Regions from separate parts of the Virgibacillus dokdonensis genome, predicted to be linked through region 2. Evidence: predicted binding sites of a transcription regulator. Region 2 holds the regulator's gene; the other holds the start of a gene.
What was found. Region 2 encodes LexA, which represses DNA repair genes until DNA is damaged. Its sites were predicted from a motif close to CGAACATATGTTCG; they were not measured.
Positions count from the first base shown of each region.

Region 1: the regulator LexA is predicted to act here: its motif matches at 6,042-6,055, upstream of uvrB (excinuclease ABC subunit UvrB).

Region 1 is NZ_LT745763.1:2,790,291-2,806,156, forward strand. Features, by position in the region: gene bshB2 (bacillithiol biosynthesis deacetylase BshB2) at 1-322, opposite strand, end outside; gene B2C77_RS14745 (YojF family protein) at 438-791, opposite strand; gene uvrA (excinuclease ABC subunit UvrA) at 1,107-3,983, opposite strand; gene uvrB (excinuclease ABC subunit UvrB) at 3,988-5,970, opposite strand; gene B2C77_RS14760 (IS4 family transposase) at 6,675-7,850, shown strand; gene B2C77_RS14765 (MGDG synthase family glycosyltransferase) at 8,109-9,263, opposite strand; gene B2C77_RS14770 (YkoP family protein) at 9,371-9,913, opposite strand; gene B2C77_RS14775 (PDZ domain-containing protein) at 10,245-11,447, opposite strand; gene B2C77_RS14780 (S41 family peptidase) at 11,832-13,283, opposite strand; gene B2C77_RS14785 (murein hydrolase activator EnvC family protein) at 13,615-15,024, opposite strand; gene ftsX (permease-like cell division protein FtsX) at 15,131-15,866, opposite strand, start outside.
Region 2 is NZ_LT745763.1:2,147,570-2,163,435, reverse strand. Features, by position in the region: gene B2C77_RS11725 (dihydrolipoyl dehydrogenase family protein) at 1-328, shown strand, start outside; gene B2C77_RS11720 (MerR family DNA-binding transcriptional regulator) at 603-788, shown strand; gene B2C77_RS11715 (hypothetical protein) at 776-1,408, shown strand; gene lexA (transcriptional repressor LexA) at 1,489-2,112, opposite strand; gene B2C77_RS11705 (YneB family resolvase-like protein) at 2,390-3,034, shown strand; gene B2C77_RS11700 (DUF896 domain-containing protein) at 3,223-3,456, shown strand; gene tkt (transketolase) at 3,557-5,563, shown strand; gene B2C77_RS11690 (transposase) at 5,733-6,821, opposite strand; gene B2C77_RS21875 (transposase) at 6,808-7,131, opposite strand; gene sirA (sporulation inhibitor of replication protein SirA) at 7,416-7,868, shown strand; gene B2C77_RS11680 (YneF family protein) at 7,921-8,142, shown strand; gene B2C77_RS11675 (cytochrome c biogenesis CcdA family protein) at 9,653-10,357, shown strand; gene B2C77_RS11670 (Na(+)/H(+) antiporter subunit B) at 10,422-10,850, shown strand; gene B2C77_RS11665 (response regulator) at 10,868-11,239, shown strand; gene B2C77_RS11660 (CcdC family protein) at 11,377-11,859, shown strand; gene B2C77_RS11655 (DUF2621 family protein) at 12,119-12,595, opposite strand; gene B2C77_RS11650 (ATP-binding protein) at 12,837-13,952, shown strand; gene acnA (aconitate hydratase AcnA) at 14,208-15,866, shown strand, end outside.

The DNA of each region.
Region 1 (15,866 bases), 640 kb from region 2:
GATTTATTTCCTCCAAAATGCCTTGCAAATGGTTAGCGACCACATTCCGATCTTCAAATTCAATCGTTTTATCTCGATAGCCAAGCATCTTTACATCTATATCAAGCACTTCACATGCATTTTTTAATTCTTGCTTGCGAATTTCTGGTAAAGTCTCACGGTTGGCAAATGGCGGGTTCCCCATATTTCTCCCCATTTCACCAAGTGTACCGCATAAATAAGTTACTGGTATTCCCTGACTTCGAAATTGCGCAAGGGATCCAGCAGATCCAAATGACTCATCATCTGGATGTGGTAATATGATAACGACGTGTTTATCCAATTTCATCACCTGTTCTTTCTTAGAATAACTTAACTTATTACCAGTCTATGTGGTAAAGCTTGTACTTAACCTTATACGATAAACTAGCAAATTACATGTTTTCCTATAGTGTACATTAATAATCAAAAGGGGTTTCACTTATTTGCAAAGCAACCATTAATCTTCCTTCACGATCATGGCCAGCAAGTAGCACTTTTGTGTCCTCATGTATCGTCCAATCCGTTAACCCTTCTGCATAAATCCACCCATTCCTTGTCTTTAAACCAACACGAAAAGCATTCCCTTCGCCAACAATTTTTGCTTGCGTGTAAGTAATCTGTACATTCCTGACATAAGCACCTACATTATACGCTTTTTCATCAAAATGACTAGCATAAGCACCATTTGTTGTTTCTACATGAATATAAACTGGCGTGTTTATGAATTTATCCAACCATCCTTGCACTTGGTTGATTTCAATTGGTTTCATTGTGGTTCCTCCCCATTTTCTGCTCCTTTTAGCTTAACGAAAGAAAGAGATATGGTCAAAACATAAACACAGGGGAGGTATTGTTTCTTTTAGCAACCAGGTGACCTACTAAAAGAAGGTAACAATGGCTACATTACATGGTATAGGAAATGAAAGCTTTTGGCGTGGAAAAGAAAGAAGCGCGGGTATGATGAACTGTGCAATTTTTCTAAGGGTACTCCCAATCAGTGAGGGGAGAAAAAACCCCACTGATTAAAGTATACCTTTAACATCCAATGCTTTTTAAGAATAATTCGAGAGTCTGTAAAAATCACTTTACTTTGTCGCTAACTTTTCTGTCGTTTTAATGAAAGCGTCCATCCGTTTCTGGTCACGCTCTAAAACATTTTTTAAATATTTTCCTGTATAAGAATTGTCTTTTTTAGCAATTTGTTCGGGTGTACCAGTAGCAATAATGGTTCCCCCTCCAGCACCACCCTCAGGACCTAAATCGATAATGTGATCAGCTGTTTTAATAACGTCTAAATTATGCTCAATGATAAGAACGGTATCACCATTTTCGACAAGTCGCTGTAACACATTTAGCAGCCGACTAATATCATCAGCATGTAAACCTGTCGTTGGTTCATCTAAAATATAAAAGGATTTACCATTTGATCGTCGATGCAGTTCACTTGCCAACTTGACGCGCTGTGCTTCCCCACCAGATAGAGTTGTAGCCGGTTGACCAAGCTTTATATAACCGAGACCGACATCATAAATCGTTTGTAATTTCCGCTTTATTTTCGGGATATTCGCAAAGAATTCCAATGCCTCCTCAATCGTTAAACCAAGCACATCAGAAATGTTTTTTCCTTTATACTTTACTTCTAATGTTTCCCTATTGTATCTGCTCCCATGACAGACTTCACAAGGAACGTACACATCTGGGAGAAAGTGCATTTCTATTTTAATAATGCCATCGCCATGGCAAGCTTCACAACGGCCTCCTTTAACGTTAAAACTGAATCGCCCCTTCTTGTATCCACGCACTTTTGCTTCATTTGTTTGTGCAAATACGTCACGAATATCATCAAATACACCCGTATATGTTGCAGGGTTAGAACGAGGAGTCCTGCCAATTGGTGATTGATCAATATCAATGACCTTTTCAATATGCTCTATTCCTTTTACTGCTTTATGTTTTCCTGGCTTATGTTTCCCTGTATATAACTCTTTCGCTAAGGCTTTATATAAAATTTCATTTACTAATGTACTTTTCCCCGACCCAGATACACCAGTAACGACGGTCATTAAACCAATCGGAATCTTTGCAGAAACCTTTTGCAGATTATTCTCTTCTGCCCCCACGATCTCAATAACACGCTTATCCTTTTTCCTTCTTTTTGCAGGTAAAGGGATGAATTTCTTACCAGCCAAATACTGCCCTGTTAGCGATTGTTCATGACGCATCACGTTTTCTGGTGTGTCGCTCGCTACAATTTCACCGCCATGCTCTCCCGCACCAGGTCCGATGTCAATTAACCAATCAGCAGCAAGCATCGTATCCTCATCATGTTCTACGACAATGAGTGTGTTATCCAAATCACGCATGCGCTTTAGCGTTCCAATTAAACGATCATTATCACGTTGATGTAAACCAATGGAAGGCTCATCTAGCACATACAAAACCCCTGTTAATGCAGAGCCGATTTGTGTAGCTAAACGTATTCGTTGGGCTTCTCCCCCAGAGAGTGTCCCTGCAGCTCGCGATAACGTTAAATAGTCTAATCCTACATTATTTAAAAACTCCAACCGATTCGAAATCTCTTTTAAAATCATTTTCGCAATTTGTTTTTCTTTTTCGGACAACTGTAAGCCTTGGAAAAAGGTCTGTGCTTCTGTAATTGAAAAATCGGTCACCTCGCTAATATGCTTCCCATTCATTTGGACAGCTAGTGCTTCTTCTTTCAAACGATATCCGCTACAGGATGGACAGTTTTTCTGAGCCATGTATCTTTCTAAATTTTCACGAATAAAATCCGAAGATGTCTCTCGGTAACGTCTAGAGACATTATTAACTACACCTTCAAACATAATATGATTATCTCGAACATTGCCGAATTCATTCACATAGTGAAAATAGATTTTTTCTTTACCACTGCCGTAAAGGATTTTATCCATTTTCTCTTTTGGAATATTTTTTACAGGCATATCCATGTCAATATCATAATGGTTACAAACACTTTTTAACAATTGTGGATAATATTGAGAACTAATCGGTTCCCAAGGCGCAAGAGCATGTTCATTTAACGATTTATCCCAATCAGGAATAACCAGGTCTAAATCGACTTCCAAATTTGTGCCTAATCCATCACAAGTTGGACATGCTCCGTAAGGGCTGTTAAAAGAAAAGAGACGTGGCTCTAATTCTTCAATTGAAAATCCACAAATAGGACATGCATGATTTTCACTAAATGTAATTTCTTCTTGACCGATTACATCAACAATGATTTTTCCTTCGCCTAAAGCTAATGCTGTCTCTATCGAATCACTTAACCGACCTTCCATACCTTCTTTAACAACAATCCGATCAATAACCACTTCGATAGAATGCTTCTTATTTTTTTCAAGCTTTATTTCCTCGGTAACTTCTCGCATTTCTTTATCTACCCGAATGCGAACATAGCCTTCTTGCTTTAATTTTTCAAATACCTTTACATGCTCCCCTTTTCGGCCCGATACTATTGGTGCTAAAATTTGCATTTTAGTCCGTTCAGGATATTCCATAATTCGATCTACCATTTGTTCTACGGTTTGCGATGTAATCTCTACCCCATGTTTCGGACAAGTAGGGTGACCAACTCGAGCAAACAATAAACGCAAATAATCATATATCTCTGTCACTGTTCCTACTGTAGAACGAGGATTTTTACTTGTCGTCTTTTGGTCAATCGAGATTGCTGGAGATAAGCCTTCAATAGCATCTACATCCGGCTTATCCATTTGACCTAAAAACTGTCTTGCGTAGGCAGATAAAGATTCAACATAACGCCTTTGACCTTCTGCATAAATGGTATCAAAAGCCAATGAAGACTTTCCAGAACCAGACAGACCGGTGAGGACGACCAGCTTATTTTTCGGTATATTGACATCAATGTTTTTTAAATTATGAGCTCTAGCACCTTGGATGGTTATATATTTACTAGGCATTTCATCACCTTCCTGCTTTCAGTTCAAGTATGACATCTCGAAGTTCAGCTGCTTTTTCAAAATCCAATGCTTTGGCAGCTTCCTTCATTTCTTTTTCCATATTCGCTATTACTTTTTCTTTATCCTGCTTTGCTAGCTTCGTAACACTTTTCGTTTTACTTTCGTACGTTTCTTGGTCTTCAGCAGCAACAGTTGCTCGAATTACATCTCGTACGTCTTTCTTAATCGTCGTAGGAGTAATACCATACTTTTCGTTATAAGCAATCTGCTTTGCACGCCGACGATACGTCTCATCAATGGCTATTTGCATCGACTTCGTAATTTTATTTGCATACATAATAACCATGCCATTTTCATTACGCGCTGCCCGCCCCATCGTTTGGATAAGGGACCTTTCTGAACGTAAAAATCCCTCCTTATCCGCATCTAAAATTGTCACTAAAGATACTTCTGGAATATCAAGACCTTCACGTAATAAATTTATTCCAACGAGAACATCATATTTACCAACACGTAAATCACGAATTAATTCAATCCGCTCCAATGTTTTAATCTCTGAATGCAAGTAAGCAACTTTTATACCAAGTTCTTTTAAATAATCGGTTAGATCTTCAGACATTTTTTTCGTTAACGTAGTGACTAGCACACGTTCGTTTTTCTCGGAACGTTTATGAATTTCCCCGATTAAGTCATCAATTTGTCCTTCAATTGGTCTTACTTCTACTTCTGGATCCAAGAGACCTGTTGGTCGAATGATTTGTTCTGTCATTGTTGGCGAATGTTCTTGTTCGTATGGTCCTGGTGTGGCAGAAACATAAACGAGTTGGTTCGTAGCTTTTTCAAATTCTTCAAAACGCAACGGGCGGTTATCTAGCGCTGACGGCAATCTGAATCCATGATCTACAAGTACTTGTTTTCGCGCTTGGTCCCCGTTAAACATGCCACGAATTTGTGGGAGTGTGACATGTGATTCATCAATCATAACTAGAAAATCATCAGGAAAGAAATCAAGCAATGTATATGGTGTCGCACCTGCTTCACGCAAAGTAAGATGGCGTGAATAATTTTCAATGCCTGAACAGAAGCCCATTTCATGCATCATTTCCAGATCGTAATTCGTCCGTTGTTCTAAACGTTGTGCTTCTAGTAATTTCCCTTGATCGCGTAACTCTTTTAAACGCTCTGCTAATTCCTTTTCAATATTTTTAATAGCAAGCTTCAATTTTTCCTCTCGTGTTACGAAGTGAGAGGCTGGGAAAATAGCAATATGCTCTCGATCGCCAATAATCTCCCCGGTCAATGCATCTACTTCACGAATGCGGTCGACTTCATCACCAAAGAATTCGACGCGTATACAGTGTTCCTCTCTAGAAGCTGGAATTATCTCCACAGAGTCACCACGTACTCGAAACGTCCCGCGTTGGAAGTTAATATCATTGCGAGCATATTGAATGTCTACAAGTTCACGTAATAGTTGATCTCGATCCTTTTCCATTCCTGTCCGAATAGAGAGTACTTGACTTTTATATTCTTCTGGAGAACCTAATCCATAAATACAGGAAACACTCGCAACAATTAAAACATCTCGTCGCTCAAACAATGCTGATGTAGCAGAGTGCCTTAGTTTATCAATTTCATCATTTATACTCGCATCTTTTTCAATGAATGTATCCGTGGATGGTACGTAAGCTTCAGGTTGATAGTAATCGTAGTAGCTAACAAAATATTCCACAGCATTATTAGGAAAGAATTCTTTAAACTCACTATATAGTTGACCGGCTAAAGTTTTATTATGCGCAATCACTAAAGTTGGCCGATTGATCTCGTTAATTACATTCGACATAGTAAAAGTTTTACCAGTTCCTGTTGCGCCTAAAAGTGTTTGGTGCCTTTTTCCTGCCTTAATATGTTCAACAATTTCTTTAATTGCTTGTGGTTGGTCACCTTTTGGTTCATATTTGGCAACTAGCTCAAATTGATTTTCCACTAGCTTCTCCTCCGATCCGTCCATAACTAGTATTCATTTTATCATAAACCTTACATATGTTAACAGAAAAACGAACAAATATTCGTTATTGTAATAATTCCCTTTCCTACAAAGGCTAACATATGCTTTATGAATTACTAATCAATAAGTATGTTTAAGCTTCATATCGTAATTAAACGCAGGCTCTGCGACTTGCAAACAAAACGCTTGTAAACGGACTTTTTGTCACCTATCGAAAAAATACGTGGCGGGAAACGCAGGCTCCTTTGATAATAAAATAAATGCATGATTTGTTCTTTTATAGCAACTTAAACCTTGGAAAATTATCATTTATTACTTACTCCCGCGAAGTAGTAATTGTTTTATATAATCTTGATTGCCTTCGTTTTTCTTGTACGCTAAATCACGAAATTCGTATACTTTCCTCTAGTGAAAAAAACATGCAGATAATATCCTCTCTACATGCTTCAAACATCTTTACTTTTTTCCTAAAAAGCTTACCTATTATCACAGCTAATATCCCTTTACTTGACTCTCTATTATTTGACACTAGCGTTGCATAAACTTTTTATAAAGTAGTCAAGAAAAAACAACTCGTGTCAATACTAAGAATAATAGGAATTATCAATACAAAAACGCATAAAAAAACCTTATAATAAGGGAATGGTAGTCCTGTCCAAATCCCAAATTATAAGGAGTCTTTCATGGACAATCATACCATAAAAATGGTATTCAAGGAATACATTCATCCATTAGATACAAAAGTTATTCAAAAAATGATTGATATAGAAGGGGTAGACAAGTATGTGAAAAAGCTAGATACCATTGCCTATATTCGCTTATTTATTTACGCACAACTTAAAAAATCAGAAAATCTTGCAGTAATCAGTCAGTCTGTTTCACGCAAAAAAACGGTGCAGCGATTAGTAGGTATAGACAGTATCAGTAAGTCACAACTCTCGCGTAAGAATAGACAAATCCCACATGAAATACCAGAAGCTATTCTTCGTCATCTCATTCAAAAGGTACAGTATACACTAGGACCTGTGAAAGCAGGAAAGGCATTGCTTCAGCTGCATTTGATTGATTCATCGACTATTTCCATGTGTCTTAGTGGCTATGAATGGGCTGATTTTCGAGAAACAAAAGCCGGGATTAAAATGCACACTTCAATTAGGTTGTGCAATGATACGCTCTCGCTAGATAAGATGATTCTAACGCCAGCCCGACCAGCGGATGAGACACAGCTGGATGAATTAATTGTTTATCAGTTAGATGTGCTTCATGTATTCGATCGCGGGTACTTCAACTTTGCGAAGTTCGATGCCTATTCGGAAAAAGGAATAAAATTTGCAACGCGTATCAAAGCCAATACAGTGGTACACGTCGTGGAAGAGTTACTCGTGGATCCATCTTCTCCCATCACACGCCATGCCATGGTGACAATCGGAAACATGAAACATCCATTACAATTGATAGAGACAACAGATAGTAATGGCAAGCCTATTCGGATTGTGTGTAACGACGCCAAGCGCAGTGCGCAAGAAATCAGCGATATCTACCGAAACCGCTGGAAAATAGAGTTGTTTTTCAAATGGATCAAGCAACACTTGGTCATTACAACATTATATGGTAAGAGTGAAAATGCCGTTTATAATCAAGTCTATCTTGCAATGATTACCTTTTGCCTGATCATCCTAATGAAAAATAAAATAGGTTTCAAAGGAACCTTGCTGGAAATGTTGCGTTGGATAAAGGATGGTTACGATCAATCCATGGCAACCTTTATTTTGAAAGTACGTAAAGAACCAGAGCGAGAGTCCAGTGGACGACGAAAGTGGGACAATGAGCGAATTTTTGCAGAGACCCTAGCACAATAGGAGACAGGAGACGTGTTACACTTAGATGATTTAACATACGATCCATTCGTTTAAAAGTATATACTATTCAAAAAATGGATGAAGGGCTACCTCTCATGCCTGTTGTCTTTTTTTCATTGTGTACAAATAACATATATCAGAAAATTCTGTTACATATGTCTCAAATGGAAAATTAACGCTTGACTTGAAGCATTACTTTTTATGCAACGCTAGTGATTATTTGCTTGGCTTCATCTATGTGGATTATTTTACGCCATCTTATATATAGGAGATACTATTTCCCCCTTTGTGGTTTGTTTGTTGTGTAATCCGTTTTATAATAGATGCTACAGAATCTTGCTCTCTATTTTCCAAGTAGTTATGCAACTGTTGATACAGTTGTTGTTGCTTGTAATCATTTGAAAAAAAATCCATTATTTGCTTGCCAATTGTTTTATTTTTATCAATTACTTGTACTAAACCTAAACGTGTTAATTCCTGTAAATTAATTCTTTCCTGGCCTGGTAAAGCGCTGTATATAAACAGTGGTTTCCGCTTCATAAGACATTCGCTAACGGTTACACCACCAGGCTTCGTTATAACAGCATCTACACGCTCATACAGTTGATTCATTGTTTGCTTAGAATGCAAATAGCGTAATGGCGTTATGTGACAACTTTTTTTAGAGTAAAGTTTTTGATATAGCTGCTCATTTTGTCCGCATAAAACATAAAGATGTGCTCGAGAAGATAAATTCAATTCATTTAGCAAACATTCCAAATCTCCCGTCCCTAAACTACCGCCAGCTATTAGTATTTGCAGTTCCTCTTTTTGATTTTGATTGCTATTCGTATAATAAAAATATGGGTGAACGGGGATGCCAGTAACAAATATACTACTTTCCTGTACACCACACTGTATTAAATATTGTTTCATGGAAAGTGTCGGAACGAAATGATAGTCAATTCCCTTTGTCCCCCATAAAGCATTTATAAAAAAATCTGTATACACATTTACTGTAATAGCTTCTATCTTTCTTTGTTGCTTTAAAACACTTGCCATATTGGAAGGTAAAGCATGTGTAAAAAACAGTATATTTGCTCCAGCTTGCTGTACCACCTTTTGTAGTATTGGACGAAACAAAGTTTCATAATGCCATTGTCTGCTTCTTTTTTTAGTCCCTTGTTTATAAACTAAAAACGAGTATAAACGATCATATCCTTCCGGAAAATATTTTATCCAAGTTAAATACGTAGAAGAAACTAACTTTTCTATACTTTTATACCCATAACTAAGTATGTCCACCTTTTCATACCGATGATTTGGATAAATGCTTTTGTACTCAGCAATTAGTGCATCTGCTACATGGTGATGCCCGCTTGGAATTTGTAAAAACGGAAGAAATAATGCTTCTGATGGTTGCATCTGCCTCATTTGTTTCATCCTATCGTTTTAAAGTGAGTTATTTTCATCTATCGCAAAGACTCTACTGTCTAGGCTTGAAAATGAATGCGGAAAGATTAAAAAGCAAAAATTTTTCATTAACAGCGATTTCCGTATTTCATTAATAACTTCCCTTTTGACATAAATAAATAAACAGGTTTTATTGATTTTTTCCCAGCTAAAAAACTAATCGGGAATAATGTTATTTTCTTGAAAATACGATAAAATTTATTTTGCAAGGCTTTCTCTTCAAACCCTAATTTCTTTCCACCTTTTGATAAATTAGTAATTCCAATAATCCCTTTTACTCTTTCCTGTTCCACGTGGTTTTCAATATATGTTGCTAAACTTGGCATTGCTTGTTTTACACTATGATAGATGATAACGGCTCGTTTCATGTCATTCGACTGTTTTGAGAATTTTTTAAGTAATTTAACATTATGCAAATGTATCTTCACTAACAAATCACCCTTTTCTATTACGGTCCCATCAGAAAGAACCATTTTTGCGCCTTTATATTTCGTTAATCGAGCTCGTAATAGCGTCCTTTTTTGGTTTGGGCCAACAATATATGTTAACCTAGAGCAAGTAAAATAAATTGGGTCGATACTTCCCCAAAAATACAGAAAGCAGGTGCGCATAAACATGAGCCACTCAACTCCAACACTTTTTTATATTAGCTTGCAACATTTTTTCAATATTATTACCCATCGACAAAAAGGCTCTAAAATTAAGGGAACGCTAATCTTTAATAATGAGAGATATACACCTCATGAGTGCTGACACCCTCTCTAACACTTGTTCAGTTAACATCTTAAAATAGGCGTTTTACAGCACTTATTTGAAGTGAAAAGAAACCAGAAAAACCTGACTTATCCCAACATTAACAAAGGGAATAAGACAGGTTCATGCGTAGCTATTTGGTTCATTCATTTCGATTAAACGTTAAACAAAAGATTAAAATTTGATAAATTATCCTTCTCCATTACTTACATTAAGATGCTCATGATCGTGTGGGGTAGAGACAAATAATAGTCCTAAACCATGATGGTCCCCCTCATACCATGCCCCTTGTAGTAATTCTATTTCTCCTTCTCGATTAATGATTTCCAATTTAAAAAAAGCTCCACTTGTTTGCAAGGCGTGATAAAAAGATTCAGGTTGACTCACTTTCTTCCCGTTTACTTTAGTGATCAACGTACCTACATGAATCCCTAACCGATCAGCTGGAGAATTCGGAAGTACAGCAAGCACTTTTAACGCTAGATCCGTTGATTGAAAATACCCTGGTTTATTGTGTTCGTTAATACGAAAGCGATAGTTTATCCATTCTCTTCCCAAAATTGCACATAATACCGCTATAAATGAAAACAAAGAATAATATATACTACCTACTGCAAGCGCAGCCACTAGGAAACTTAATAACAATGTAGATCGTGCTAGCTTTTTAGCAGCAAATGAAGGGTGTTGCGCACGTACAATATGATCAAAACCGAGAATAAAAGGAGTAAGTACAAGACCGTATGTCTCCCCATTTAACGTAAAATAAGGCCAAAAATCCGCAAACGGAGTTAGTGAACCTGTTGGGACAAGTGAAAAAAACGGAATTACTGTCAGCTTTTTTAAATGATGCTGTCCGACCCATATCCCCCGTTTACTAAGTGTCAGTTCTGGATAGGTTACATCGTTTCTGGAGCTAAATAATAAGATACTCTCGGCAAGCAATAGCAGAGCTAATAAACTAACTAAACCCGAAAGATGAACATCTGTATGTATATGAAAAGGAAGTATTGTCTCTATATTTATCCATTCAGGTACAAACATGAGGACTAAGTAGGTTATCCCTAAAATATAGCTTGCCGAAAGTAAGTTAATTCTTCCCGTTATACTAATGAGTATAGTTATCAAACCAAATAACAATATAACAGGATATGTAAGTGTAACACCCACACCTAGTGTAAACGCAGAAAGTAACAATCCTACTATAATAGACAGCCAAAACGTATTTTTCCATTCTGAAGACAAATTGTAAATTTTTATACCGAAGTCTTCTCTTTCCCGTTTTATCCGCTTCATTCCAGTAACAATAATTAGAATAAAAATCCAGTAAAATAACGGGTTTAAAAACATTTTCCCTATCCCTTTAACGATTTCTAATAAGCCTGATTCTAACAAGTTTATCACCCCAATAATCAAAGTCGCTTTCTTACAACTTATTATTATCTACATCGAGCTAGGTGTCCTAATATATGTTTTGCGTTTATCCTGGATAGAAGCTGCCAGACTCTCCATTCAAGAATTTGGAATGCTTGAGGCTAAGTAAACTCAGTAGCAAGTAACAGCACCTACACCAATTTTTTTAAGTGACCTTTAGGTCATAGCCTTTGATACGAACAATCCCGGGAGGGATGAATGTACCCAGCTTGACTTTATGTATGCTTCGTATATCAGGCAACAGCGCTTTATAACAATAGTTTTTTATTTCTACATCCATATGAGACTATTTTAGGAAAATCCGCGAGCAAATACTCGCGGACATGATTTCTCATTGCTTACAAATTACTTATAAACTTCTTCTATTGCTTTATCTAATTGTTTATCATCTTTCCCATTACGAATACTTTTAATGATTTGGGTTTCAATCAGCTTAGCTGTCTGCGCATCAATTTCACCAGATGTAGGCAAATCATTATCTTGTTGAAAAGAAGTTACTGCTTGTTTTGTTGCTGCACTAAAGTAGCCATCTATACGCCCAGGATCGTAATCTAAACCTTGAAGCATAATTTGGATATTTTTAATTTTATCTCCAGTTTGGTCTTCCTTTAACGGCTCTTCAATTTTGACAGGGCTTGTATAGTAATATTCAGGTTGTTTTTGACTAATAGTAGGTTGGACACCTTTTTCATGTATCCATTTCCCATTTGGTGACAACCATTTAAAGAAAGTAAGTTTAATAGTACTTTCATCCCCTAAAGGAACGGCCTGCTGAATCGTTCCTTTACCAAAACTTGGTTGCCCAACCACGTCATAGCCCATTTCTTTCATAGCTACAGCTAATATTTCCGATGCTGAAGCACTTCCTTCATCTATAATGACACTGATCGGGTACTTTTTCTTTTCCTTTAAATCAGAATGATATGGTGTTTTGTTACCTTTTTGGTCTTCCACTTGTAGGTAAGGCATATCTTCTGGAACAAATTGTTTTAAAATATCTTCAATAACATTTAACAGTCCACCAGGATTCCCTCGAACGTCAATCACTAATCCTTCAATACCACTATCTTCCATTTTTGTCAGCTGTTCTTTGAACTCCTGAGCTGTGCGTTCCGAAAAATTCGTCACTTCTAAAATACCTGTTTTTTTGCCGTCTACATTCTTCGTTTTACTGTATACCGTTTCCTGAGGAATAGTATCTCTTACTATTGTCACTTTAAAAGGTTCCTCAACTCCAGCCCGACGGATTGTTAGTTCCACTTTGGTTCCTTTTTCTCCTCGTATCTTAGCGACAGATTCATTTTGACTTAAGCCTTCGAGGCTTTTCCCGTCAACTTTGAGAACTTGATCATTTGGCCGTAATCCTGCTTTTTCAGCTGGAGAGTCCTTCACCGGAGCTACTATGCTTAATACATCGTCTACTTTATTTACCTCTGCTCCTATCCCTTCAAATGAAGACTCAATTTGCTCATTAAATTTCTTCATTGTTTCTGCATCCATATAGGAACTGTATGGATCTTCCAAAGTAGAAAGCATGCCCTGAATCGCACCTTCTGTTAACTGCTTATCATCAACTTCTTCTAAGTAATTTTCTTTAATTAATCGAAAAGCTTGATCCACTTTTTCCATATCTTGGGTTGGTACTTCATTGGCAGCCGTTTCACCACCTAATTTCATTGACTGTTCTGTAGGTGGAGTTGTTTTCTGAGCTAGCTTCACTCCCGTGTAACCTCCAGCCAGACCAATAGCTAAAGCTAATATAAAAAGTAGTACAATATGTAGCTTTCTTAATTTCATCCTTTCACCTCAACTCATTAAACATAGGAATCTCACTTGTGCAAGCCTTCATACCAACTGTCATTTAGTAACAAACAAGAGTTGATATTCTCTTGTTATCATAACATATGCAATTCAAAAAATAATTACCATCGTTCCTATTCCGTTTTGGAGAGATTTTTTAACTTTCTTCCCAATATATTTATAAACATGCCCCTCCATGGAATAGGTAAATCATCAAAGGCTGAGTGAACCCATCCAATCATTGCAGCTTCTCTTTATGATGTCATTATACATGTTATCAGCAAAAAAGGCATCAATCGAATTAGGATTGATGCCTTTTGGATTAAAATTAATTTAAAACTGTCATTGGATCAATGGAATTACTTTTAGAACCATTCCAACCACCGCGATGAACTTCAAAATGCAAATGTGGCCCTGTAGACTGTCCAGTATTTCCACTAGCACCAATAACTTGGCCAGCACTTACAGTTTGTCCTTGACTCACGCCGATACTATTTAAATGAGCATATAAGGTTGTATAAGATTGTCCATTTATATTATGTGACACTAAAATAACATTTCCATAACCTGACATCCCAGCTTGAGAAGCAGAATTCGTCATAATAATAACTCCAGATGCCGCCGAACGAACTGGCGTACCTATTGACGCACCGAAATCTGTACCATGATGCATTGATCCCCAGCGAGTGCCATAATGAGAGGTTATTGGCGCAGAGATAGGATACATCATATCTCCCCCCATATTTTGTTCAGGTGCTGGCGCTGGTGCTGAACCACCACTTGAATTTGAACTTGAGCCAGAGCTATTATTAGCAGAAGATGAATGATTGGACTTAGGTTGCGTCGTTTCTTGTTTTGCTTGTTGCTCTGCTTTTTCTTTAGCTAGCTGCTCTAATTCACTCTTCTGTGATTGAGCAAGCTGTTTTGCTTTTTCCGCTGCTTCAGCCTGTTGTGCCAAAATTTCTTGTTCTTCCTCTACACTTACTTTGTATGCTTCCAATTCTTTGTGTTCTTCTTCCAAGCTTGCCATTAGTGTTTCTTTTTTCGACAATTGTTTATCTAACTGTCCTTTCAAGGCAACTAAATCCTGTTTTTGAGCTTGCAAGGATTGTTTTCGCTCTTCCACTTCAGACTTTTTATTTTCTACGTCTACTTTATTTTTTTCCACAGCTATTTTATCCGCTTCATGCTGTTCCATAATCGTTTTATCTTGATCCATAATCGTGTTTACAGCAGATGACCGGCTAATAAAATCACCAAAACTTTTCGAACCTAAAATTACTTCTATGTATTTCATAGAGCCACCATTTTGCTGAATGTTGCGCAGACGATCCTTTAATAATCCTTCTCGTTTAGCAATACGTTCTTTTAGAATAGTAATCTCTTTCTTGAGCTTTTGAATTTGTTTTCCTAATTCCTCTATTTGTTGATTGGTGTTACTTATCTCTGTTTCTTTCGTTGTTATTTGCTCTAACGTTTTTTGTAGATCTGTATCAATCGAATGAATTTCTTTTTCTACAGAACCTTGTTTATCTAGGTTTTTATTAATCTTTTTATCTGTTTTATCTGTGTCACGCTGTAACTTACCTTGTTTTTCTTCAAGTTGTTTTTGTTGTTGTTGTAATGCATCAATTTTTTCATTTAAATCTGCCGTTGATTCTGCGGATATGGAAGTCGTTGATAATGTGATGGTAGAAGCTGCAACAATGGTTGATAATAGGACTGGAAACTTTCTCATTAATCTGTTCACCTTTCCCTCTGTTTTTATTAAGTTCTGTCTACCAGAGGTATCAAAAAGATATCTCTGGTAGATGCCTGTTCATGTTGTTGTTAAAAATAATTGGTTAGACTTTTAGGAATTTCCTAACACTCATCAAACTTCCCCAAACACCTATAGCTGCACCAATTGCTACAATAATTCCCGATAGTTGAAAGGCGAAAGGAGTATAAGGTAAAAGTTCAATAAATTTGTACGTCGTTTGCTTACTTAGGATATCTTCCACGTAATAATACCCTGTAAGCACAATAATAATTGGTATAATTGAACCCATTACACCCAATAATAATCCTTCCACGAAGAATGGCCACCTAATAAAACCATTGGTCGCACCAACTAGTTTCATAATGCCAATTTCTTTACTTCTAGCCATAATCGTGATTTTAATCGTGTTTGAGATTAAAAATATAGCCGTAAATACTAACCCAATTATTAACACTAAACCAATCGTTCTTGCATACTTGTTAAACTCAAATAATCTTTTCACAACGTCTTGTCCATAAACGACATCTTCTACAGCTGACATTTGTTTAATTTCTTCAGCTATATCTGATGTATCTTCAGGCTGTTTTGCCTTCACAATATAAACATGGTTCAATGGATTGTCCTGTTCAAACATTTCCCAAGCTTGTCCATCCTCTCCCATGCTTTCAATTAATTTATTTAATTCATCATCTTTAGAAGAAAAAACAGCAGAATCAATGTTTTCTAATTTATTGATAGATTTTCCTAAAGCTTGGATATCTTCCTGGGTTGCAGTTTGTTCAATCATGACATCGAGTTGGACATCTCTCTCTATGTTG
Region 2 (15,866 bases):
ACATCCAGAACTGGCTAGAACAGGGATGACTGAAAATGAAGCAAGGGAGAAATTTCAAGACAAGTTTAATGTTTATACAGTAAGCTATTCTGAATTAGATAGGGCTGTTGTTGATCAAAAGACAACCGGAGAAGCCAAAATAATTTGTGATCAAGATGGATTTATAATTGGAGCAAGTATTTTAGGGGAAAGAGCCTGTGAGTTATTGGGCGAATTGCAACTTATGAAAACATTCCATATTCCCTTCCATAAACTAAAGGATACAATTCATCCATATCCGTCTTATAGTGAAATTCTGACACAATTAAGCAACGCAGCTGTTGAATAATTAAAATAAAAGTGTTTTTAATACCATATGTTATCCTCAAGTCTTGAATAAACGAATTCAAGCAGGCACCTTTTATATTACTAGAGTAAAAGACTTGTGTTCATTACAGGTCTTTTTCAATTTCTTCTTCTTTTTTGTCTTGTTAAGTAGCGTTTCGTCTGTTGATAAATTTAGAATTGTAACGTATTCTGTAGTATGTTAGATAACATCTACAGATAGTAGAGGTACCTTATGCTAGTCGCTTTTAAAGACAAAACAAAGGAGATTTTAACATATGGCTGAGAAATATTTTAAAACAGGAGACATAGCCAAATTTCATGGAGTGTCTAGTGATACAGTGCGCTATTACGATAAAGAGAATTTAGTTACTCCTTCTGTTGTTAAAGATAATAAATATAGGTATTATTCTTTGAATGACGCTTTGAAGTTTAGTAATGTAACACTTGGTTGCGTGAATTAGGTGTACCTTTAAAAACAATTAAGAACTGGCTTGATTATAAAGATTTGACAGATGTATCGAAATTTAACGAGAGTTATTTAGAGACATTATTGCTAGAGAGAGAGTTATTAGATAAAAAAATCTATTTTTTACAAGAGTTAAATAGAAGGCTAGCCTCTTTTCAAACAAAACCAAATATGTGGGAAGTGGTTAAGGATAATTATATATTTACCTGTGATGGATTTAACTTTACAGCTGATGATAAAGGCTTCAATATTAATGAATCCAATCTGTATGACTCCCAAGAAGATGTTTTTTGGAATAAGACTTCGATGATTGTTTATCAAAACAACTTAAGAGATTTTCATCATCCTAAAAAAGGAGAAGTATATTGCTCTAACATTATTTCTAGTATCGATCAAGATATCAAAAAAATTAGTTTTCCAACAGCACTTCGTTATAATTTTGTCGGGAATCCTTTTTCTGATATGAGAAAGATGCAAGAAATATTGAATGAAGCAAAGGAACATGCCATTACACATCAGTTGCGTCTAGAAGAATACTGCTATTCATTGTTTTATCTATCACAAATTAAGGAAAAGAGCCCCGTTTACTATGTGCATATTTATTGTCCTGTCTAATATACGGGGGAATGATGACAAAACAAAATTCATAGTAACCCAATATTTATACACAAAAAAAACTGCCAACTGGCAGTTTTTTAGTGTATATGTCGATACAATCCAATAACCTTCCCTAAAATGGTTACATTATCGTATATAAGCGGCTCCATGGTTGCATTTTCTGGTTGTAATCGTATATGATCTTTTTCTTTAAAAAAACGTTTTACGGTTGCTTCATTATCTGCTGTCATTGCAACAACAATTTCGCTATTTTGTGCTGTGTTTTGCTGTTTAACGATTACCATATCTCCATCTAAAATTCCAGCTTCAATCATACTCTCTCCTTCAATTACTAAAACAAATAGACTATCATCAGGATTAGCCGTATTTGCAGGAAGCGGAATATATTCTTCAATATTTTCTACAGCTGTTATGGGCAAGCCTGCTGTTACTTTCCCGATAACAGGCGCATAAAGTGCTTCTTCTTTTGGAATAGGATTCTCTTCTTCCAAATGTAAGATCTCAATTGCTCTTGGCTTTGTAGGGTCACGTCTAATATAGCCTTTGTCTTCAATTCTAGCTAAATGCCCGTGAACAGTCGAGCTAGACGCTAAACCCACAGCCTTGGCAATTTCTCTTACAGATGGTGGATACCCTTTTTGCATTACTTCATCTTTTATATAGTCTAATATCATTTGTTGCCTTTTGGAAAGTTTAGTCATGAATCTATCACCTCGCGCATAATATTAATTAACCTTAGTTTACCATTAGATAAAACTTCGCGCAAACATTCGTTCGAAAAACACTTGACAAGGTCACGCGTTCGGTTATAATAGGGGTAGAAAGCGAACAAAAGTTCTATATTGTATAAGGAGGGCTATTAGATGTTTCAAAAACTGACCAAAACAGACGCATTCTATCTTGTAGCTTTTGCATTAACATTAGGTTTCTTATATTATTCTATTATAATGAGTTAATATGATAGAAGGAGTAAACATTGTGAAGGCAGTTGTATATTGTAGGGTAAGTACTGACAAAGAAACTCAAGAAACATCATTAATAAGACAGAAACAGGAATTGGTTAAACTGGCAGCTGAATATCAACTTACTGTGGTAGCGTGTATACAAGAGCAAGAGAGCGGATATAGTATTGATCGAGATGGGATATTTAAGATGTTAGAGATTTTTTCTCAAAAAAGGGCAGATTGTTTATTGATTCAAGACGAGACTCGTTTAGGTAGGGGGAATACAAAAATTGCCCTTTTTCACCAGCTGCTGAAATTACATATTCCTATTTATACAAGCTTTCATGGAGGGAAGTTAGAGTTATCGGAAGCAGATTCCATGGTGTTGCAGATCGTTGGGATTGTGGAGGAGTATCAACGCAAAATACATAATATAAAGATAAAAAGAGGGATGAAGCAGGCAATTGCAAAAGGATATGATCCCACCTTAAATCTTTCGAATAGAAATGAAGCTCCAGGAAGGCAAAGATTAGAATTTCCTGTTGAAGAAGTCATTAATTTACGACAAAATGGTCTGACGTTTAAAGAAATTGCTGATACATTAAATGGTCTAGGTTACAATGTATCAAAGGCTACTGTTCATAGACGCTATCAAGAATATGAAAGCAAACAAAAATAAAGGTATTCTCAGGAGGACAAGTTCTTTGCCCTTCTCTTTTTTATATGGTACTGTAAAGGAATCATGTTGATAAGCACACCTGTTTTATATCAATGACATCTATTGTACAATGAAAGAGAGTGCAATTTTGTCACCGAAAACTTATGATTTAACAGAATAAAAATATACGCATGAGGGAGGGTAGATGGATGCTCTCAAAAGGTAAGATCGAACGTATTAATGAGCTTGCAAGAAAATCCAAAGTGGACGGACTAACTATTTCTGAACAAAACGAACAAAAAAAATTACGCCAGGAATACTTACAGAGTGTAAGAAAATCTTTTAAAAATCAGTTTAAAACAATGAAAGTAGTTGATCCAGAGGGAAATGATGTAACACCGAAAAAAGTAAAAGATTTACAAAAAAAGCATAACAAGAAGTAGCAATACCTATTTTGTTATAAGTGCATGATTTCACTTGTAGCAAAGTAGGTTTCATTATAGAATGAATATAGGCATAATTATGAAAGGAGTTTACACTGAAATGGCAAATACAATTGAGCAACAATCTATTAATACAATCCGTACATTGTCTATTGACGCTATTGAACATGCAAATTCTGGGCACCCAGGTCTACCAATGGGGGCAGCGCCAATGGCTTATACGTTATGGACCGAATTTATGAACCATAATCCTAAAAATTCAAAATGGTTTAATCGTGATCGATTTATTTTATCGGCAGGCCATGGGTCTATGTTATTATACAGTTTACTACATTTATCAGGTTATCAAGTATCTATGGATGATTTAAAATCCTTTCGACAGTGGGGATCTAAGACTCCTGGACATCCTGAAGTTCATCATACGGATGGAGTAGAAGCAACTACTGGACCTTTAGGACAAGGTATTGGTATGGCTGTCGGTATGGCAATGGCAGAAGCACATTTGGCTGCTAAATATAATCAAGAAAATATTGCGGTTGTAGACCACTTTACATATGCAATAGTGAGCGATGGCGATCTAATGGAAGGTATCTCTCATGAGGCGGCGTCTTTAGCAGGACATCTGGGATTAAGTAAATTGATAGCACTTTATGATTCTAATGATATTTCTTTAGATGGAGATTTAAATAAATCTTTCTCTGAAGATATTGAAAAACGTTTTGCATCGTACGGTTGGCAAGTATTAACTGTCAAAGATGGTAATGATGTCAATGAAATTAGACAAGCTATTAAAGCAGCGCAAGAAAATCAAAAACAACCAACTTTAATTGAAGTGAAAACCATCATTGGGTATGGGTCTCCAAATAAATCTGCTTCGTCAGCTTCACATGGCGCTCCATTAGGTGAAGATGAAGTGAAACTGACAAAGGAATTTTATAAATGGACACATGAAGAAGATTTCTATGTGCCCGAAGAAGTATATGAAGATTTCAACCAAAAAATAGTTAAAAGAGGTGTTGAAGAAGAGGAAAACTGGAATCAACATCTAGCAATGTATAAAGAGAGGTACCCAGAATTAGCTAAGCAGTTTGAGCTTGCTCTCAACGGTGAACTTCCTGCTGATTGGGACAAAGATCTTCCAGTTTTTGAACCAGAACAAGATACACTAGCTACAAGGGCATCTTCTGGAAAAGTATTGAACGCTATTGCTAAAACCGTTCCAAACTTCTTTGGTGGTAGTGCTGATTTAGCTGGCTCAAATAAAACTACCATGAACGGGGAAGATGATTTTTCTCGTAAAAACTATGCTGGTAGAAATATTTGGTTTGGTGTACGAGAGCATGCGATGGGCGCAGCTTTAAATGGTATGGCATTACACGGTGGATTAAATGTATTCGCCGGTACTTTCTTTGTGTTTAGTGACTATTTGCGACCTTCCATCCGTCTTGCATCAATTATGAATACACCTGTTACTTACGTGTTTACACATGATTCTATTGCGGTAGGGGAAGATGGTCCAACGCATGAACCTATTGAACAGCTTGCTTCACTACGAGCAATGCCTGGATTATCGCTTATCCGACCAGCTGATGCAAACGAAACACAAGCAGCTTGGCGATTAGCTTTAGAATCTACAGATACACCGACAGCACTTGTGTTAAGCAGGCAAAATTTACCTACACTTTCTGGTACGAAAGAACATGCGTATGAGGGTGTTAAAAAAGGTGCTTATATTATTAGTGAAGCAAATAAAGAAACGCCTGATGTAATCCTTCTGGCAACCGGGTCGGAAGTACAATTAGCGATTCGTGCCCAAGCTGAACTGAAAGAAAAAGGTATAGAAGCTCGTGTAGTAAGTATGCCATCTTGGGATCGTTTTAAAGCACAGGATAAAAACTACCAGGAACAAATTCTACCTCAAACTGTCAAGAATCGGATAGCTATTGAAATGGCGTCTCCATTTGGTTGGGAAAGATATGTAGGTGAACACGGGAAAATTATTGGTATTGATACTTTTGGAGCCTCTGCAAATGGGGAGAAAGTAATGAAAGAATATGGATTTACCGTGGAAAATGTAGTTAAGCATGTAGAATCATTTGTTGATTAAATAAAATAAAAAAAGGAGCTGTCGCAAAATGCATAATATGCATTTGCTGACAGCTCCTTTTTATATATGAGATTGCTCGTTTTAAGATGCATTATTTTATTTATGGTGATAAAAGGAAATTTAATCGGTTTTTGACGCACTTAAATAAGCCTCGCCTTTTTTTATTTTTTTAAGCTGTCTTTAATGGATGATAATAGAGGTTTAGGCGATTAGCTTGAATTTTCGTATGTATTTTATTGAGGTTATAACCAAATGCCAGGATTAAAAGTTCGTTTCGTACATTACCTATTCCTCGCGTACGAAATTTCTTCAAATGATAATCTTCCTTCAGTACGCCGAACGTCCCTTCCACTTGAATGGAACGATTCATACGGTACAGTGTGCCTGTTTCTGTTAGAATATTTTCTTGCGCTGTTTCCCGGTATGCCAGAAATTCCTTGGCTACATGCAGTTGGCGATTCCCTTTCGCTTTTGTACATTTTTCTTTGAGCGGACAACCTGTACAATCTTCACATTCGTAGACGGTTACCTGAGATTGATAGCCAGTCTGCGAGGTTCGCGTGTAGTTTCTAATGGCATGCAGCTGCTGGTTATTGGCACAGGTATAGGTATCTGTGCTTTTATCATAAGCCATGTTTTCTCGGTGTCTGATGTTCTTTTTGAAAGAAGCTTTTTTCTTGCGTTCATGATTTTGCGGCTTGATATAGGCCGTCTGTTTTTGCTTCTTTAATTTCATTCGCATAAACGTGGCATTATGGTCTATTTTAGAATAACTGTTTCGTTTCTCTCCCATAATCTGATTGGAAGTATCGTAGTGTTCTTTACGTTGAAGCATTTCCTTTACTTGTTCATGATAACGTTGAAGGACCGTTTTTCTTTTCCCTTTTCCATAAACGAACGTGATGTTTTCTTTCGCTTTTACTTTCTCTAGGAAAACAAGCACTTTTTTCAAATCTTCTAAAAAAGTCTCGTAAGGACTAGTGAAAATCTGACAGTATGTTGTATTGATCTGTTCCAGCAGGGCTTGCCATTTGGTATACATCTTGGCTTCATGTTTGGTGATTGCCTTTTTCCATACGAAAGAATACCGGTTGGCATACGCTTCGATTTTGGTGCCATCGATATAGATGGTTTCACCGGTAATCGCTTCTTGTTGATAAAGCCACACGACTTGTTGAAAGAAGAGCTGTTCCATCACCGTATCGGTCAGATATTTTTGCTTGAAACGACTGATAGTAGAATGATCAGGAGCTGCCATACCCTTGAAGAAGCCAACGGAAATTGATATCCCGACGACATGCTTTTTCTATCCCTCGGGAAGAGTAGATTTTTTGCGAGGCTGCGTAGGTAATGACCTTAAATAGAATGACTGGATCGACTGCTGGTTTTCTCCCTTTGGAAGCGTATGCCTGTAGTAGTTCTCTATAATCCATCCTTTCACATAAGAGGCAGTGGAGCCGGACCGAATCATCCATAGGAATCATTTCTTCTACATCCATCGGTAAATATAATTGATAATTTGCTGCAGTTTGCGTATACTGGGTTTGTATTATTCTTTTATTTGTCATAAATCAATAATACATGAGAGCAGACCCTTTGTGGTCTGTTTTTTTGTGTATACACAAAAAAGCTGTTACACAATCAATTACCTGATTGTGCAACAGCCTCTTTTTTTACTCTAGTAAATAATTTTATTTATCTAAATCGAATATATTATAGTGATCGCCAAAGACAGACAAAAGAAGTGGTAATTTTCTTTAAAACCTGACAGTATTTTTAATTTGAAACACGTATAATAGGTGTATCTAATAAAATCCTGCATGATAGTAGGAAGATCGGAGAGATTATACCTATGCACATGTATTCTATATACCACTTAACTGAGGAAGTAGCTAAGAATTATTTCCATAAAAGTAGCTTATTATATCGGTTTTTTATGGAAATGAAATCTCAACCTAATCGTTCTGTTTTGCGCAGACAATTTGATTACATTACGTACCCTATTTGTTATAAAGGAATTTTGCTAACAATTCAACGTTTTAATTCTGCTAATTTATTTGTAAATATAGACAAGCATAAGGTTAGTATATATAATAAGAAGGCATGCATTTCTTTACATATTGGTGAAAAACAATTAAAATTTCATTGTGAAACGTTAGAAATTGCTGAGGAAATGCTATTTCCAATATTACGTAGTTATCAACCAATGCTTTTTGTCGTTGGCGATAATGTACAAAACTTTGGTTGGATAACACCAATTTTGGAATACAGTCAACCAGAACATAATGAGGCAATGTATTCCTAGTATTAATTTACTATACTGTTTTAAGAGACAACACGAAGGAGGAAAGCTTTACATGGACACAATATGGGTCGTATTAATCGCTGTAGCAGCGTTAATTATTGGTGTTGCTCTTGGATTCTTTCTTGCAAGAAAATATATGATGAATTACATGAAAAAGAATCCACCGATTAATGAGCAAATGTTACGAACATTAATGATGCAAATGGGTCAAAAACCTTCCCAAAAGAAAATTAATCAAATGATGCGTGCAATGAACAATCAGTCCGGGAAATAAAAACGTTGATATACCAAGGGTTCTAGCGGTTTTAGACGTTGTTATTCATTATCAAAAAGTGTGTTTGATTAATTTTATTAGCACTTTTAGTATTATTTTGGGTTAAAATTCCTTAAAACCACTTATTTCTGTGAAAAATTAAGCAGAAAAGGTGGTTTTTTAATATGACTCTTTACTAAATGTAGTAGTGTCCTCTATTGAAACGCAATGGAGTTCCTACAGTGTGCAAAAAATACACTTATTCTCCCTCTCTTTGTTATCCTAAAGTAAAAGTAGCAGAATTACTTTAGGTTGGGAAAATAGATAAATGGATAAAAACAAGTGATGAGAAGAAATTGGAGGAATGTTGGAATGGATGCGTGTTTCCAATATGGATGAATAGGCATTTCACCACGTAAGAAAAACGTTTTTACGTTGGGAACAAGAGATCTTACAATCTTTCATGGCTCCGTTATACCAAAGGCATCAACAATACAGTAAAGATTTTAAAGCGAGATTCACTTGGCACAAGAAACTTTGAACGTTTGAAGCATGAAATTTTATGGCAGCAAGAGGTGAAAAAGGTTCTATTTTGAGATACTCATTGCAGGGGAAATATTGCTAGACTCCTGTGGAAAAACGAGCGACCGAGATCGCACAGCGAGCTTTAAGAGGAGGATCGGGCGTTCGAAAAGCGAGTATATTTTCCTCTGCTACCTAAGAAAAAGTGATATTTTATGAAAAACGAGCTTTTAACAAGGGAAGACGACGTGAACATCATACCAGTCCATTTTACAGAGCTTCTTTAAGTTCGTATTGAGTTGCGGGACTCACCGAGCTAAACTTTGTGAAGTTTATTTTGACACTTAATTAAATAGGATTTCCTTTAAAGTTTCTTTGTTTTAAAATTAGCAATTGTTTTACGGACTCTTTTGTTGTGAACATAATAGTTTTCTTGGTTAAGATAATCTAGGAACCATTGTTTCTTTTTTAAGTACTTTAAGTTTTCTAATATATCTCCTCGTAATTTCTAAGTGATGGAGAATATAAATTGAACAACTATAGCAAAAATCAACAAATAAAATAAATTTTTCATAACTCCTCTCTGACTCTTTGCATTATATTATATTAATAAATTGCGTTCTTAGTGTTCAAGTTTATTTATGAGAAATTACCCTATATAAAATACGTTTAAACAAATGATTAGTTTCATTGAAGTTTTTATTAGAAGGATGATAAAAGGTTTTTAAGCGATACAAAACGGTGCCATTTAAAGCACAATATGTTCATTATGCATTGATATCATTAGCATCCTCTCTTCTGCTAAATTCTTTCTGATGAGTCTATATAATTTAATAATTAAGTAATACAGGTGATTGAGTAATCTATAAGCTCATAGAAGATTGGTTAAAATTTCATGAATAATTATGGTTTTTAAACGTTTTCACTTAATTGTCAAAAATGTTTGCTAGACATCAATTGCCAGTTTGATACAATAGACACATTGATTAGTAATAGAGGAGGTATACCTTTGTCGGAAATAAATATATTCATAGCTTTTGGAGCAGGTTTTCTCTCCTTTATATCCCCGTGTGTATTACCTTTATATCCAGCATTTTTATCCTATATTACAGGTATGAGCGTAAATGAGTTAGCTGAGGACAATAAAATGATGAATGCAAAAAGCATATTTCATACGGTGTTCTTCTTGTTAGGATTTTCTGCCGTATTTATTATGATGGGATTTGTAAGTTCAGGTATATCGGAATTTTTGCTTTTGTACCAAGATATAATTCGGCAAATTGGTGCTATAGTGATCGTGTTTTTTGGTTTAGTTATCGTTGGTATACTAAATTTTGATTTTTTAATGAAAGATCGAAAAATAAATTTTAAAAATCGCCCTGCAGGATTTATTGGCACATTTATTATCGGTCTAGCATTTTCCTTAGGATGGACGCCATGTACTGGCCCGATTTTAGGGATCGTATTATCATTAGCTGCCACAGAGCCTAATACCGGCATGATGATGATGATTGGATACATACTTGGTTTTTCAGTACCTTTCTTCGTACTATCATTTTTTATTGGTAAATTAAAATGGATAAAAAAGCACAGCTTAAAACTTGTTAAAATTGGTGGCTATGTCATGATTTTTATGGGGATCGCTTTGTTTTTTGATTGGATGACCGCGCTAACTTCATATCTAGCAGGATTATTTGGTTTTTATGGCTTCTAATGGATTTTTAACTTGTGATATATTACAATAAAAACTATAACTGCTATATAAAGGGGCAATACAAATGTACAAAACGAATGATCTTATTTTACGAACCACTGCATCTTTAATTGCCTTTATTCTACTGGGTTTTGCAGTGTATTTGTTATTGGCTGGACACAATTCTCCTGGTGGTGGATTTGTTGGAGGCCTTATGACTGCTGGTGCTATTCTTTTAATGAATATGTCCTACGGGTTTAAAGAAGTAAGAAAGGTGTTACCAATTAATTATGTGAAATTAATTCCTGCTGGCTTAGCAATCGCTGTTGGCACAGGTATTGGTTCTTTTCTTTTTCAACAGCCTTTTTTATCCCAAACCTATGGTTATTTTCACTTTCCTATATTTGGTGAAATTGAGTTAGCTACAGCCATGATATTTGATTTGGGTGTATACTTAACAGTTGTAGGTGTAATGATGACAATTATTTTATCAATTGCTAATGATACGGAGTAGTGAGGGGGAAATGTGGCATGGCAAAAATACTTGTAGTCGATGACGCTAATTTTTTGCGGGCTGCACTCGCTTCGATTCTAAAAAAGAAAAATCATGAAATTGTTGGAGAAGCAGAAAACGGCAAAGAAGCTGTGCGACTATATCAAGAATTGGAGCCAGATATTGTAATTATGGATATAACAATGCCTGTAATGAACGGTATTGAAGCTATGAAAAAGATTATTGAATTAGATCCTAAAGCTTCCGTAATTATGTGTTCGGCAATGGGGCAACAAAAGGTAGTTTTTGAAGCGATAGAGCTTGGGGCAAAGGATTTCATTGTTAAGCCATTTGACGATAATCGAGTCCACGATACCATTGAGCGTGTAATACATTTAAAAACGTATTAACACCACGTGACACTTGTTTCTTAATTATTAAATAATTTCCAAATGACGCTTTGTTTATTCGTCTATTACTTTTCCTCTCCATGTCACACGTAAACAAGTAAATTATTTAGGTTATGATGGGAGAAAGTGAATTGCACATGTTTTGGTTTATTGCAAGTACAGTTGGGGCAGCTATAATGGCAACTTCTATGATTTTTCTTCGATTAAAAGCAGCAAAAAGGCCGGCTTCTGTTAAGAAAATCATTCTACCACCACTTTTTATGAGTACTGGAGCGCTAATGTTTTTGTTTCCTATGTTTCAAATTAGTTGGTATCAAGTTTTAGAAGCTTTTAGTGTAGGTGTATTATGCTCCTTCTTTTTAATTAAGACATCCAAGTTTCAAATTCGGAATCAAGCGATTTATTTAATTCCGTCTAAAGCATTTGCTTTTATACTATTTAGTCTATTGTTATTCCGTATTGTTGTTAAGCTTGCTATAGGAAGTCATATATCTCTTGGTGAAACTAGTGGTATGTTTTTCCTATTAGCTTTTGGGATGATTTTTACTTGGCGCATAGCGATGCTTTATAAATATTTACAGTTGGCTAAGGAATTAAAAACTAAATTAAATAATTTTTAATCACAGATCACTATAGCCGTTATTTTCACTTAACTAATTTAATTTCAAATAAATTTTAGAAAGACTTGGCTATTGCCAAAGCCTTATGACGATAGCTCTAGTTTTTCTTATACTATAAACCCTGAAATTCTATATTTTCCAGTGTAAAAAACCGATCTTCCTCTTTATTGAAGGATAAGTCGGTTTTTTCCATTATAAGAGATTTATGGATAGTATTATGATAGATTTATTTCAAAACCATTAAGATAAATTTATATGGTTATAATTGATGTTTTTTCTTCCAATCCGAATTGTAATCATTATTGGATTGTTGAAAGAAATGTTCATAAGGTGCAGTATCAATTTGTTTTTCAGCTAATTTTTTTCGTAAAAATTTATGATCACGTTTGGGGGTAGCAATTATATACCCTTCAATTAATACATCTTGTGTAATTTTTTGTCTGCTTTTTGCTAAGGCAACTTCTCCAACTTTCCCGATAATCTTATGTCTTGCAACATCACGGAATAGTTCAGGAACAGGAGAAACCAACTCTTCTAAAAGTTGCTTTTCTTCATCATCCCACATATGTTTTGTTTTATTTACAAAATAAGTTTCCCAGTCCATTGTCGATTTTCCATCTTCCTTTGGCAATCGTTTAAGAAATTTACGAAACATGAAGTAACCGCCAATAGCCATAATTGCAATCATAAAAAAACCCCAAAAAATAATTAAGTAATCAACAAAAACCGACATCATACTCCTCCTCCCCTTCTTTTTTCCAAAATTTCGCAAGAATTTGACAAAATATTTAACTATTTAATTTATTTTTTCATTCACTTATAGTAATATTACTAATAATTGGATGTTTAAATACACGGTCAATTTCATTATAAGCTGAAAAATATATGGAAACAAGCGTCATACTATTAAAATTGAAGTCATATAATTATGTAACAGAAAGGAATTGTTGATATTTGCAAAAGAAGGGGGAAATATGATGAGGTACGAAAAAGAGATAGGAAATACCGATGAAACTATTCATTTAGCTGAACTGGAACAGATGCAAAGGGATAATCCTCAATTGTCGTCTCTATCGACATCTATGCTCACTTGGATAGAAGAAAATTGCCATGATATTATTTCCGTTTTGAATGAGGACGGTTTGTTTGTCTATACTTCCAAATCTGTCGAGCGTATTCTTGGCTATCATCCATCCCAATTAATCGGAAAACCATGGTATACATTTGTATCTACAGAAGATATTGACTATATTAAAGAAAATTGTGACCGTTCTCCAGCGCTAAAGCGTTTTTATCAACTGAATGTTTTAAATAGTGCTGGAGAAGCCATTTGGTCATCTTGTACACTGACTAAAATGAAAGAAAAAGATACAGGCAGAACTTACTATCTTTCCATTATAGCAGATAAGCGAGATAAGAAAGAAGTAGAAGAAATAATGATTCAATCAGAGAAAATGTCTGTAGCTGGTCAATTAGCTGCAGGTGTTGCTCACGAGATTCGTAACCCTCTAACATCTTTAAAAGGTTTCTTGCAGTTACTGCAAGCGGGTGTACGGAAAGAAGAATATTACAATATTATGATAGAAGAAATAGAGAAAATGGAAACGATCACCTCAGAGTTGTTATTTATTTCTAAGCCATTAACTGAAACGAAGAAATTAGAATCAATTGATTCAATGATTCGTGATGTAATTGTATTGCTTGGGCCTCAAGCAAAAATGAAAGGAATCTTTATTGAATACGGTGGCTCAGAAAAAGATAAAATTTACTGTGATCGTTCACAGATTAAACAAGTATTAATTAACTTAATTAAAAATGCTATTGAGGCTATGGAACAGGGAGGAAGTATTCGAATCGTAACTAGTTCTTCCGACTCTCATGTAGATGTGTGCATTATTGATGAAGGACCTGGAATACCGCAAGAAATAATACATAAATTAGGTGAGCCTTTTTTCACTACAAAACAAAGTGGTACAGGACTGGGACTTATGATTACAAAACAAATTTTAGAAAGACATCAAGCGTTTTTAGAGGTAAAAGCAAATGAACAGATTGGTAGCACATTCAGGATTATTTTCCCAATACCAGCATGATTTTAAATAAGTCAGAGTATAAAAATTGAAAGCATAGAAGTGATCGTATAAACAAGTGATTGGAATAATATTATTTTATATAAGTTTTTCTTATCGATATGCATAATTTTTTACTATAAGCTTAAGAGGGTTGAATGGTTTGTTTTAAGTTGGTTTTTCTTATAAGATAGAGACAGTGAAAGGTTTTATATTGTAGATGTAATAACAAACGCTGTATTTTGATACGGCGAGCATGAAGAAGGAAGGGGTACACACATGGGGAAGAGCAATACATTAAATGCAAAAAAGCAATTTAAACTCAATGACAAAACGTACAATTATTATGAACTAAAAGCTTTAGAAGAAGCTGGTTTTGGAAAAGTAGCACGATTACCTTTTTCAATACGTGTGCTGTTAGAATCTTTAATTCGTCAACATGATGGGCATCAAATTAAAGACGAACATGTAGAAAGATTAGCAAAATGGGGGACAAAAGAGGGCGTAGGAGTAGATGTGCCTTTCAAACCATCCCGTGTTATTTTGCAAGACTTCACTGGTGTCCCAGCCGTAGTCGATCTTGCTTCACTAAGAAAGGCTATGGTAGATATGGGAGGAGAGCCTGGAGAAATCAATCCTGAAGTACCTGTAGACTTAGTTATTGATCACTCTGTACAAGTAGATCAATATGGTACTGCAAATGCACTAAAAGCTAATATGGAATTGGAATTTGAACGAAATGCAGAGCGTTATGAATTTTTAAACTGGGCACAAAAAGCATTTAATAATTACCGTGCAGTTCCACCTGCAACCGGGATTGTTCACCAAGTGAACTTGGAATATATAGCTAATGTCGTTCATGGTATAGAAAATGAAAATGGCGAATATGAGGCGTTTCCTGATACATTAGTAGGTACTGATTCACATACTACGATGATAAATGGTCTAGGAGTATTAGGATGGGGCGTGGGAGGTATTGAAGCAGAAGCAGGTATGCTTGGGCAACCTTCGTACTTTCCTGCACCTGATGTAATTGGTGTGAAATTTACAGGTAGTTTTCCAAATGGCACTACAGCGACTGATTTAGCATTAAAAGTTACACAAGTGTTACGTGAAAAAAATGTGGTAGGTAAATTTGTAGAATATTTTGGTCCAGGTCTAAAAGATATGCCATTAGCTGACCGAGCAACGATCTCAAACATGGCGCCAGAATATGGTGCTACTTGCGGGTTCTTCCCAGTTGATGAAGAATCATTAAACTATTTAAAATTAACAGGTAGGACTCAAGAACAGATTGATCTTGTAGAAAAATACTGTAAATTAAATAACCTCTGGTATTCACCAGATCAAGAAGATCCAAATTATACAGAAATTGTAGAAATTAATTTATCCAAATTAGAACCAAATCTATCCGGGCCGAAACGTCCGCAAGATCTCATTTCTTTATCTAATATGAAAAAAGAGTTTAATAAAGCAATAACAGCACCAGCTGGAAATCAAGGTTTTGGATTAGATAAATCTGAATTTGATAAAAAAGCTGTTGTCGAACACCCTAATGGAAAATCTTCTGTAATGAAAACAGGTGCGCTTGCAATTGCAGCAATTACATCTTGCACGAATACGTCAAATCCTTATGTAATGTTAGGGGCAGGGTTGCTTGCGAAAAATGCTGTGGAAAAAGGTTTAGAAGTTCCGGAGTATGTAAAAACTTCGCTTGCACCTGGATCAAAAGTAGTTACACGGTATTTGGAAGATGCAGGTCTAACTCCATACTTGGATAAACTAGGTTTTAACTTAGTTGGGTATGGTTGTACTACTTGTATTGGTAACTCAGGGCCTCTACGTGAAGAAATCGAACAAGCAATTATTGAAAACGATTTGACCGTAGCTTCTGTGTTATCTGGAAACCGTAACTTCGAAGGACGTATCCATCCGTTG